2 regions of the Chitinibacter fontanus genome follow, and region 1 is predicted to be linked to the other one. Evidence: predicted binding sites of a transcription regulator. Region 1 holds the regulator's gene; the other holds the start of a gene.
The links. The regulator sigma-54, encoded in region 1, starts transcription at its own class of promoters, with help from an activator protein. The targets are predictions, from matches to a motif close to CTGGCACGCTTCATGCTT.
Positions count from the first base shown of each region.

Region 2: a site for sigma-54 is predicted at 1,850-1,867, ahead of HZU75_RS12945 (ammonium transporter). Genes of this name have one in related genera too.

Region 1 covers NZ_CP058952.1:506,315-511,598, reverse strand. Annotated here, with positions in the region: gene HZU75_RS02390 (KpsF/GutQ family sugar-phosphate isomerase) at 1-77, shown strand, start outside; gene HZU75_RS02385 (KdsC family phosphatase) at 145-660, shown strand; gene lptC (LPS export ABC transporter periplasmic protein LptC) at 700-1,269, shown strand; gene lptA (lipopolysaccharide transport periplasmic protein LptA) at 1,223-1,738, shown strand; gene lptB (LPS export ABC transporter ATP-binding protein) at 1,744-2,466, shown strand; gene HZU75_RS02365 (RNA polymerase factor sigma-54) at 2,488-3,888, shown strand; gene hpf (ribosome hibernation-promoting factor, HPF/YfiA family) at 3,919-4,245, shown strand; gene HZU75_RS02355 (PTS sugar transporter subunit IIA) at 4,351-4,824, shown strand; gene hprK (HPr(Ser) kinase/phosphatase) at 4,907-5,284, shown strand, end outside.
Region 2 covers NZ_CP058952.1:2,708,596-2,713,879, forward strand. Annotated here, with positions in the region: gene HZU75_RS12940 (TraB/GumN family protein) at 1-418, opposite strand, end outside; gene HZU75_RS12945 (ammonium transporter) at 608-1,810, opposite strand; gene ppa (inorganic diphosphatase) at 2,180-2,710, opposite strand; gene HZU75_RS12955 (bifunctional acetate--CoA ligase family protein/GNAT family N-acetyltransferase) at 2,890-5,284, shown strand, end outside.

The DNA.
Region 1 (5,284 bases):
GTTTGCTGGTCGTTGATGCTGGCGTTCTGGTCGGTGCTATTAATATGCATGACCTACTTCGCGCTAGAGTGGTTTAAAGGGGTATATCCCTGTGAGCCAAGTTTATACTAATGTTAAGATTAATACCCTGCTAGGGGTGGAAAAATGATTGAACGGGCAAAACCAGTAAAATTAATGATTTTTGATGTCGATGGTGTGATGACCGACGGTAGTTTGTATTTTTCTGACTCAGGCGAAGAAATGAAAGCATTTAATTCGCTCGATGGGCATGGAATGAAAATGCTGCAAAATAGCGGGGTGAAATTGGCGATTATTACCGGACGCACTTCTCGTTTGCTTGAGCATCGAGCGCGAAATCTGGGCATCGACTATTTGCACCAAGGCTCACACGATAAATTGGCTTCCTTTAAAGCTTTGATCGAGCAAGTTGGAGTGAGCGAGCACGAGTGTGGGTTTATGGGGGATGATGTCATTGATCTGCCTGTAATGCGTCGCGTTGCATTTGCCGTGTCGGTGCCAGCTGCTCCCGAGTTGGTGCAGCAATATGCGCATTATGTCACTGGCCGCCAAGGCGGTGCTGGCGCGGTACGCGAAGTATGTGAATTAATCATGGCAAGCCAAGGAACGCTGGATGCAGCTTTGGCTCCATACCTGCAGTAAGGCGATATTTTGCGTAGCCTGACTATTTGGGCCTTGCCCATGATGCTATTGTTACTGGTTGCTGCCCTAATCCTGGGTTTGAGCCGTGCGGCAATAGATATGGTTTCGACCAAGAAAATTGATCCGAATACGCCAGATATGATTACCCAGCGTGGTGTATTGGAGCGTTTTGATGTGGCGGGGCTTAAGCGATCCGAGTTGATTGCAAGCGAAGTGCGCCACTTCCGTGCCGAAGATACGCTGCTGTTTAATCAGCCACGTTTGGTACAAACGGATCCGGGTAAGCCTGTGATGACGGTGACTGGTGTGCGCGGGAAAAGTATCTTCAAAGCTTCGCAAATCTGGTTCTATGATCAAGTGGAATTGCGTCGCGCACCATTCGGCACGCAAGCAGAGCTCATTATCCATAGCCATGACGTGTTTTTGAATCAAGCAACGCATCAAGCTAGCTCCGATGCCCCTGTGGTGGCAGATATGGGGCCGCATCATGCTGAGGCAGTTGGGTTTGTTGCTGACAATAGCGCACAGACTCTTTTATTAAAATCTAAGGTAAAAATGACCTATGTTCCGACCGCTCGTGCTGCCCTTGTTGGCACTGCTACTCAGTAATACCGTTTCAGCTGAAACCGCCGATCGTGAAAAACCGATGAATATCGTCGCAGATAATTGCGCTTTAGATCAGAAAACGCAGCAAAGTGTTTGTACCGGGAATGTGGTTGTCACACAAGGGACCATGGTGGTTCGTGCCGATAAGCTGGTGACTCGCCAAGACGAGCAAGGCAATCAGTTTGCCCAAGGTGAGGGGCGTCCGGTGCGCTTTAAGCAAAGACTAGATTCGGGTGAGATGCTGGATGCTGAGGCGTTGCGCTTTGATTATGACGGTGCGAAAGGTTTTATGGTGTTGATGGAAAAAGCTTGGATTAAACGTAATCAGGATTTAGTTGTGGGTGACAAAATCACTTATGACATGAATACCGAGTACTACCAGGCGCAAAGTAAATCGGGTGGACGTGTAAATATCACTCTGACCCCTAAGAAAAAAGCCTCTGAAACCGCCAGCAAGCCCGTGAGCAAATAAAACGCATGAGCACTCTTAAAGCCCAGCATTTGCAGAAAAGTTATAAGAAACGCACTGTAGTGCGCGATGTATCACTGGAAGTCAGTAGTGGTGAAGTGGTTGGTTTATTGGGTCCCAATGGAGCCGGCAAAACCACCAGCTTTTACATGATTGTCGGTCTGGTGCGGATGGATCAGGGCACCATCGAGCTCGATGGTGTCGACGTGAGTCAGCAGCCGATTCATAAGCGCGCTCGCTTAGGATTGGGCTATCTGCCCCAAGAGGCCTCGATTTTTCGCAAAATGACTGTGGCCGAAAATATCAAATCGGTGCTGGAGCTGCACTACAGCGATAAAGCGCAAATTATTGAGCGCCTAGATGAATTATTACATGATCTGCATGTGGGGCATCTACGCAATAGTAATGCCATGAGTTTGTCCGGTGGAGAGCGCCGCCGTGTCGAGATCGCGCGTGCGTTGGCGTCTAACCCACAATTTGTCTTGCTTGATGAGCCATTTGCCGGTGTCGATCCGATTGCGGTGATTGATATTCAGCGCATTATTGGCTTCTTGAAAGAGCGCGGAATTGGGGTGTTGATTACCGATCATAATGTTCGCGAAACGCTCGGTATTTGTGACCGTGCTTATATCATTTCAGAAGGCTCGGTGATGGCAGCTGGTAAACCGGCTGAGATCGTGAATAATGAAGATGTTCGTCGCGTATATCTGGGCGAACACTTCCGAATGTAATTTCCTCCTTGTGCTGGATTTATGAAGCAATCTTTGCAGCTGCGCATGTCGCAGCAGCTCAATTTAACGCCACAATTACAGCAGTCGATCAAACTGTTGCAGCTTTCTACGCTCGATTTTAATCAGGAAGTTGAGCAATACTTGGCAGATAACCCGTTGCTAGAGAGGGAAGAGTCGGCTGGTGACTCGCCGGACTCCCTCGAGGTCGCCGCTCCTGAGACGACTGACTCCAGTACGGATCATGTGGATGATTTGGATGGACTTCGTTGGGACGAGGTAAAAAATGGTGGTTCATACGACGAGGATGATGAGCACGACCCCACTTTACGAGTCGCGATTGAATTAAGTTTGCGTGATCATTTATTGGCGCAAGCCCGTCTGATGGGGCTTTCTGCGCGTGATCATGCCCTGCTTGCCTTGTTAATTGAAGCCTTGGATGAAGATGGCTTACTCACGCAAGACTTAGAGGAAATTTTTGCGCAATTACCTGCTGAAATAGTGCAGGAGCTTGAGCTTGAAGTTGATGAGTTGCGAATCGCACATCAATATTTAATGCAGCTCGAGCCGCTGGGGGTTGGCACTCGATCCTTGTCGGAATGTCTGTTGCTGCAATTGAAATCTGCTCCCAATACTCCTGAGTATTTGTTGGCGCGTCGCTTAATTGAGACTGGATTGGAGTTATTAGCGATCCGCGATTTTGCCAAGCTAAAAAAACAGTTTCAATGTGATGATGATCAATTGCGTCAGGCTCAGCAGATTATCCGGGCCTTGAACCCTAGACCAGCGGCCAACTGGGGCGCGGATACAACACGTTATGTCGTGCCTGATGTGCTGGTGCAAAAGTTACGTGGTCGCTGGACTGTGCGCCTGAATCAGGCTGCGCAGCCCAAAATTAAAGTCAATGAAATGTATGCGCGGCTGTTGCAAGGTGAAGTTGGAGACAATCTTGCTAGCGCTTTGCAAGAAGCTAGGTGGTTGATTAAAAGCATAGAACAGCGTGGCAGTACGATTTTGCGGGTGGCCCAAGCGATCGTTGCGCGGCAGCAAGCGTTTTTTGAATATGGCGAAGTGGCCATGAAACCGCTGGTGCTGCGTGATATTGCTGAAGAGCTCGATTTACACGAATCAACGATTTCGCGCGTGACAACGCAAAAATTTATGCTGACACCGCGCGGCGTTTTGGAGTACAAATACTTCTTCGGTAGTCATGTTGAAAACGACAGCGGCGGCGAAAATTCAGCAACATCGATCAAAGCTTTGATCAAACAACTGGTAGCACAGGAAAATCCAAAGAAACCATTATCGGATAGTGCTATAACAGAAGAACTCGCAAGGCAAGGTGTCGCAGTAGCGCGGCGCACCGTTGCCAAGTATCGGGAGGCGCTGAACATTGCGCCTGCCAGTCAGCGCAAAAGCCTATAAAAAGGCGATATAAATCGAAGGAGCAATATTATGAACCTCAACATCAGCGGTCATCATCTTGAAGTTACTCCAGCTATCCGTGAGTATGTCACTAGCAAAATCGAGCGCGTGGTACGTCATTTTGACAATGTGATCGATGCAACAGTGATTCTTTCGGTAGACAAACTGCAGCACAAGGCCGAGGTCACAGTACACGTGAGCGGCAAAGACATTCACGTTGAGGCTATTGAGGAAGATTTGTATGCCGCCATTGACGTTCTGATGGACAAATTAGATCGTCAGGTGGTTAAACACAAAGAAAAACAATCATCACATCGTGGTGAAGCTCTCAAACACCAAGCGGTGGTTGAAGAATAATTCGTTGCGTAAGCAATACAACGGGAACGCCGCGAGTCGTTCCCGTTTTTGTTTCTGAGCAAGGCAAGTACAATACCCAGTCCACTAGGGAACACGATTAAGACCATGAGCCTGATTACCAAAATTCTGCCAACCAGTAATGTATTTTTAGATTTAGATGTTGGTAGCAAAAAGCGCGTTTTTGAGCATGTGGGTATTGTGTTTGAAAATAGCCATGGCATTGCGCGTAGCGTGATTTTTGATAGCTTGTTTGCGCGTGAAAAGCTCGGTTCTACCGGTTTGGGGCAAGGCGTTGCCATTCCGCATGGCCGGATTAAAGGCTTGAAAGAGGCGACCGGTGCCTTTGTTCGTTTGAAAGAACCTATCCCATTTGATGCGCCTGATGGCAAACCGGTGTCGCTAATTTTTGTTTTGCTAGTGCCAGCCAATGCCACCGATCTGCATCTGCAAATTCTCTCCGAATTGGCTCAACTCTTTTCGGATAAGCAATTGCGCGAAGAGCTCAATGCCGTGCCAGAGCCGCACTTGGTGTGGCAGCGGATCTCAAGTTGGCAGCCTTACGGCGCTGATTTTACGTAATAGCAATAAGCTAGACTCCCTTTGCTTAGCTGGTTAATATCAAGACTGCATCTGATTGATGCAGTTTTTTTTTGAGAATCGTATGCCCCAAATTACTGCCCGCCAATTATTCATTGATAACGCCGAGAAACTGCGCCTAACTTGGGTGGCTGGACAATCTGGGGCGAATAATCTGCTGTCTAACGATGCCAGTGAGCAAAAGCCATCTTTGTCGCTGGTTGGGCATTTGAATTTTGTACACCCTAATCGGATTCAAGTGCTGGGCATTGCCGAGATTGCCTATGTCAATGGCCTCTCACCCGATGTGCAGCTCAGTAGTCTTAACCAGTTATTTGCCAGCGAAATGGCGGCGATGATTGTCGCCAATGGGCAGGTAGTACCCGATGCCTTGCGTGATGCGGCTGAGCGCCATCATGTGCCTTTATTGACAAGCCCTGAGCAATCTCCGTATTTAATGGAG
Region 2 (5,284 bases), 1.4 Mb from region 1:
GCAACATGGTGGCCGCCCATGGGTGCAGTTTGGCCGATACATTGGCTGGGTAGCCGCGGGCGGCAAGTAGCGGTGTGATTTTCGCGTAGCGCTCAGCCCCTAATGCATTGGCAAGTGGAGCATCCTTGCTGACCATCGCCTGAGCGAGTTGGATCGAAGAATTCATGTCGCTGTAGTATTCGGTGCCAATAAAGCGCGAATTGAGCAACGCTGGCTCAACCTCGGGCTTGAATTCAACACTGTGACCTTCCGGCGTTTGCACTGTTGCTAACAACCACGAGGGGTTGGTATTGGCGCTTTCGATTTTCCAAAGTACGGCTTTGGCATTGGTGTTCTTTTCAGCACTGGCTGAGCAGCCCATCAGGCTAAGACAGGCACAAAATGCGAGAGTCAATACAGGGTGTAAACGTGCAAACATACGAACAAACCTTTATGCAACGAGGTACGAAAGTCCATAAGTATATACGGGAGGTGAAGCGCTGCGCAGTGATTTATCGGTGTGCATGCATTGATTAATGATGTTTAATCCGGCGGCATTTTTTACTGTTATCAATTAAAAAGCCGCACCTCATCAAGGTACGGCTTTGCTTTGATTGGAAGGACTTGCTTACCAGTTGGTCTCACGCTCTGGGCTAGCTGAAATTTGGTGGATGCTTAAATCGGCTCCATTGAATTCTTCTTCATCACTGAGGCGGATACCGACCGTTTTTTTGAGTAGGCCATAAACCAGATAGCCACCGACAAAAGCAATCACCACCCCTAAGAGCGTCCCAACGAGTTGTGCCAGAATACTTACTCCGCCTATGCCACCCAAAGCTTTGCTGCCAAATAGGCCTGCAGCAATACCGCCCCATGCGCCACAAATGCCATGTAGTGGCCAGACCCCTAGTACATCATCGATCTTCCATTTGTTTTGGGTGACCGTAAACAGGTAGACAAAGATGCCGCCTGCTACACCACCAACGACCAGCGCACCAAGTGGATGCATGATATCTGAGCCAGCACAAACTGCCACCAAGCCAGCTAAAGGGCCGTTGTGGATAAACCCCGGGTCATTTTTACCCATCACCGTTGCAACTAGCGTGCCGCCCACCATGGCCATGAGTGAATTCATCGCAACCAAGCCGGAAATGCCTTCGATTTTTTGTGCGCTCATCACATTAAAACCAAACCAGCCAACAATCAGAATCCACGCGCCCAAGGCCAGAAAAGGGATGCTTGAAGGTGGATGTGCCGCAACGCGACCCTCTTTGCTGTAGCGGCCACGACGCGCACCAAGATGGAGCACCGCAGCCAAGCCAATCCAGCCGCCAACAGCATGTACAACGACCGAACCCGCAAAGTCATGGAAGGTGGCGCCAAACCACGCTTTAAATAAATCCTGCACACCATAATTGTTATTCCACATCATCCCTTCAAAGAAGGGGTAAACCAGGCCAACCAAAATGAATGTAGCGGCTGATTGCGGATGAAATTTGGCGCGCTCTGCAATCCCGCCCGATACAATCGCTGGAATAGCTGCCGCAAACGTCAGTAAAAAGAAAAATTTCACCATGCCATAGCCGCTGGCAGCATTGAGCTCGCTGACCGGAACAAGCATATGAACGCCATAGGCAATGGTATAGCCAACAAAAAAGTAGGCAATCGCTGATACTGCAAAATCGGTCAGGATCTTAACTAGGGCATTCACCTGATTTTTTTTGCGCACAGTACCGAGCTCCAGAAATGCGAAGCCGGCATGCATTGCCAAAATCATAATCGCGCCCAATAAAATAAACAGTACGTCCGTACTGGTGCGAAAAGCGTCCATGTGTACTCTCGTGTGTGATCATTTTTATGGCATGTGCACTAGCAAAGAGCGTGCCAGCGCTCAAAGCTGGTGCGAAGTGAAGATATTCGTCGGCGGTTTGGTGCTCTGTTGAATATCTTTGCTTGATTATGGTGCGTTGAGCGGTGTGTGATCGTGGTCTTTGCGTTAATTTGGTGCGCAGGTTTGAGCTGAAGGGCTACCAAATTAGCTGAGGAAGGAATGCCGTTTGTATAGTTTTAATGGGTATGTGCTTGCGGATATTTATTAATATGCCTTCATAGCCCATACATGCCATAGTATGCCGCGTTAGATCATGCCAAGACGTAAAAAAACCCGCCGTGGCGGGTTTGGATGGCTTAGCCTTAATGCTTAGGCTTTTTGTGCTCGCTCGTAGCTCGTCATGATTTCAGCTTCGGCAGCGGCTTTGTCGCCCCAGCCAGTCACTTTAACCCACTTGCCTTTTTCTAGGTCTTTGTAGTGCTCGAAGTAGTGTTTTACTTGGGCGAGCAGCAATTCTGGAATGTCTTCCAGTTTTTCGATGTGAGCGAACATCGCACAGACTTTCGGTACAGGAACGGCAATGACTTTGGCGTCCATGCCCGATTCGTCTTCCATGCCCAAGACACCCACTGCACGGCATTTGATGACCATACCTGGTGCTAATGGGAATGGGGTGTAAACCAGCACATCTACAGGATCACCATCCAGTGACAAGGTGTGTGGCACGAAACCGTAGTTCATTGGGTAAGACATTGAAGTACCCACGAAACGGTCAACGATGATCGCGCCAGATTCTTTGTCGAATTCGTATTTTACTGGTGGTGCATTGGCAGGAATTTCAATGATGACGTTGAAATCTTCCGGCAGGTTTTTACCTGCGGCAATTTTGCTGATGTCCATGAGCTCTAATCCTGAGGGTCTAGTTTGACAAACCCCGCGATTATATACGCCCAGCTCACCAAACTGATAGCGTCAGATCACTTTATCTAATCATTTTCATGTATTTTGCATCGCAATATATATTGTGTTTTGCTGGCAGCATATACAATTAAAAAGCCCGCATTATTTGGATTAAGCCAATGAAACCACATTATCTAGCCCCGCTATTTGATCCCCGCGTTATTGCGGTGATTGGTGGTTCTGAAACACCAGGCTCGGTTGGTGAAAAAGTAATGCGTAACCTGGTGGATTCGGGTTATACCGGCAAAGTGTTTCCGGTTAATTTGCGCCATCAAACCGTTTTTGGGCTTGAAACAGTCAAAACGATAGCCAAAGTTACGGAAAAAGTGGATTTGGCTATTCTCACCACGCCTAGCAAAACGCTGGCCGAGTTAATCGAAGGTTGCGGCAAGCAAGGCATTCGTTTTGTGATGGTGATGTCGTGGGACTTTGTGGGCACCGACGCCAAAGGCAAAGTCTTACTCGATAAAATTCTCGCGCGTGCGCGGCAATATGGCATGCGTATTCTCGGGCCGACTGCATTTGGTTTTATTCGTGCCCCTAGCAAATTACTGGCCTGTAATCATCAAGGCAAAGTCAAAAATGGCAGCATGGCCTTGGTGTCGCAATCTTCGGCGGTGACCTCAGCGATTCTGGATTGGGCAGAATCACAGGATTTGGGTTTTTCGTCGGTTGTATCACTCGGCACTGCCGCTGATATTGATGTGGGTGATGTGCTTGATTATCTGGTTGCCGACCCGAAGACCAAATCAATTTTGCTATACATCGAGGATTTAAAAGATGCGCGCCTGTTTATGTCGGCGCTGCGAGCTGCTTCGCGCTCCAAAGCGGTGTTGGCCTTGAAGGTTGGACGATTTGATCATGATGATCGAATAGGGCGTACCCACTCGGAACGCCTAATCGGTGGCGATGACGTATTCGATGTTGCACTCAAGCGCGCCGGGGTATTGCGTCTGCGCTCGATTAATCAATTATTTACTGCCGCACGTGTTTTGGATGGCTCCTATAAGACCAAAGGGCGGCGTCTGGCGATTATTACCAACGGGATAGGCGCTGGGATGATGGCGGTCGATCGGGCTCATGAATTGCATGTGCAATTGCCACGCTTAAGTGCCGAGACGATTGCCAAGCTGGACGCTTTCTTACCGCCGCAAGCTCAGCACCATAACCCCGTGGATATTTTGGGCGATGCTAGTGCCGAACGCTTCAAGATCGCGACGGAGATCGTATTGCACGATCCCAACATTGACGGAGTACTGGTGGTGTTCACCCCACAAAGTGGCACCGATGATATGGCTACAGCAGAAGCAATGATTGCTTTGCGGCGAACCACTGAAAAGCCAATTTTACTGTCGTGGATTGGTGGTAAAAAAGTTGAAGGAAGCCGAAAACTACTCTCGAAAGCACAGTGTGCGCACTTTAGTTCACCTGAAAATGCCGTAGAGGTGTTTTACTCGCTGGCGTCATGGCAGTACAACCAACAATTATTGCTACAGACGCCCGCACCGATTGGCGAAATGGAAGAGCCCGACTTTGAAACGGCACACATGATTATTGAAGGTGTCTTAGCCAGCGGGCGCGAAGTGCTCGACGAAGTCGAATCCAAAGCGTTGCTGCGTGCCTTCCATATTCCGGTTACCCTCACGGTGCGCGCTAAAACCGCTGATGACGCGGTGACTGCGGCCATGGGCTTGGGCTTGCCCGTGGCGCTGAAAATCGATGCCGAAGGCATCCTGCACAAAACCGATATCGACGGCGTGGTACTCAACCTCAATAGTTTGGTGCAAGTCGCATCCGAGTCGAACAAAATGCTTGCTCGTGCACATGACCGGCTCGGCTCGGAACACGTTCGTGGTTTGGTGATTCAGCCCATGCATGGTAAAAAATCGGGCCGCGAGTTGATGGTTGGTGTCTCGCGTGATCGCGCCTTTGGTCCAGTGATTACTTTCGGTTTTGGTGGTATTGCCGTGGAGGTATTTAACGATGTGGCAGTCTCGTTGCCGCCTCTGAACGAATACCTCGCAGAAAACTTAATTCGCCGCACACGTGTCAAAAAAATGCTTGGTGCATTTCGTAATCAGCCGCCCGTTGATATGGCTGCCGTTAAAATGGTGTTGATGCGTGTTTCTGAAATGGTGTGCGAATTGCCGCAGATTCAGCAAATGGACATTAACCCTTTGGTCGCTGATGAAAATGGTGTTGTTGCCGTCGATGCGAAAATCATTATCGCGCCCGTTCCTGAGCAGGCACGACGGTATAGCCATATGGCGATACACCCTTATCCGGCGCATCTGGCTAGTGTGACGCAGCTTAAAAATGGTATGCCCATGGCCTTGCGGCCAATTCGCCCAGAAGATGCAGAGTTAGTGGCGACTTTTGTGAGTAATCTTTCTGATGAAAGCCGCTATAACCGCTTTATGAGCACCTTGAAAACCTTGCCTCAGGCATTGCTTGCGCGCTTTACTCAGCTCGATTACACGCGGGAAATGGCAATTGTTGCCACGGTGGAAACTG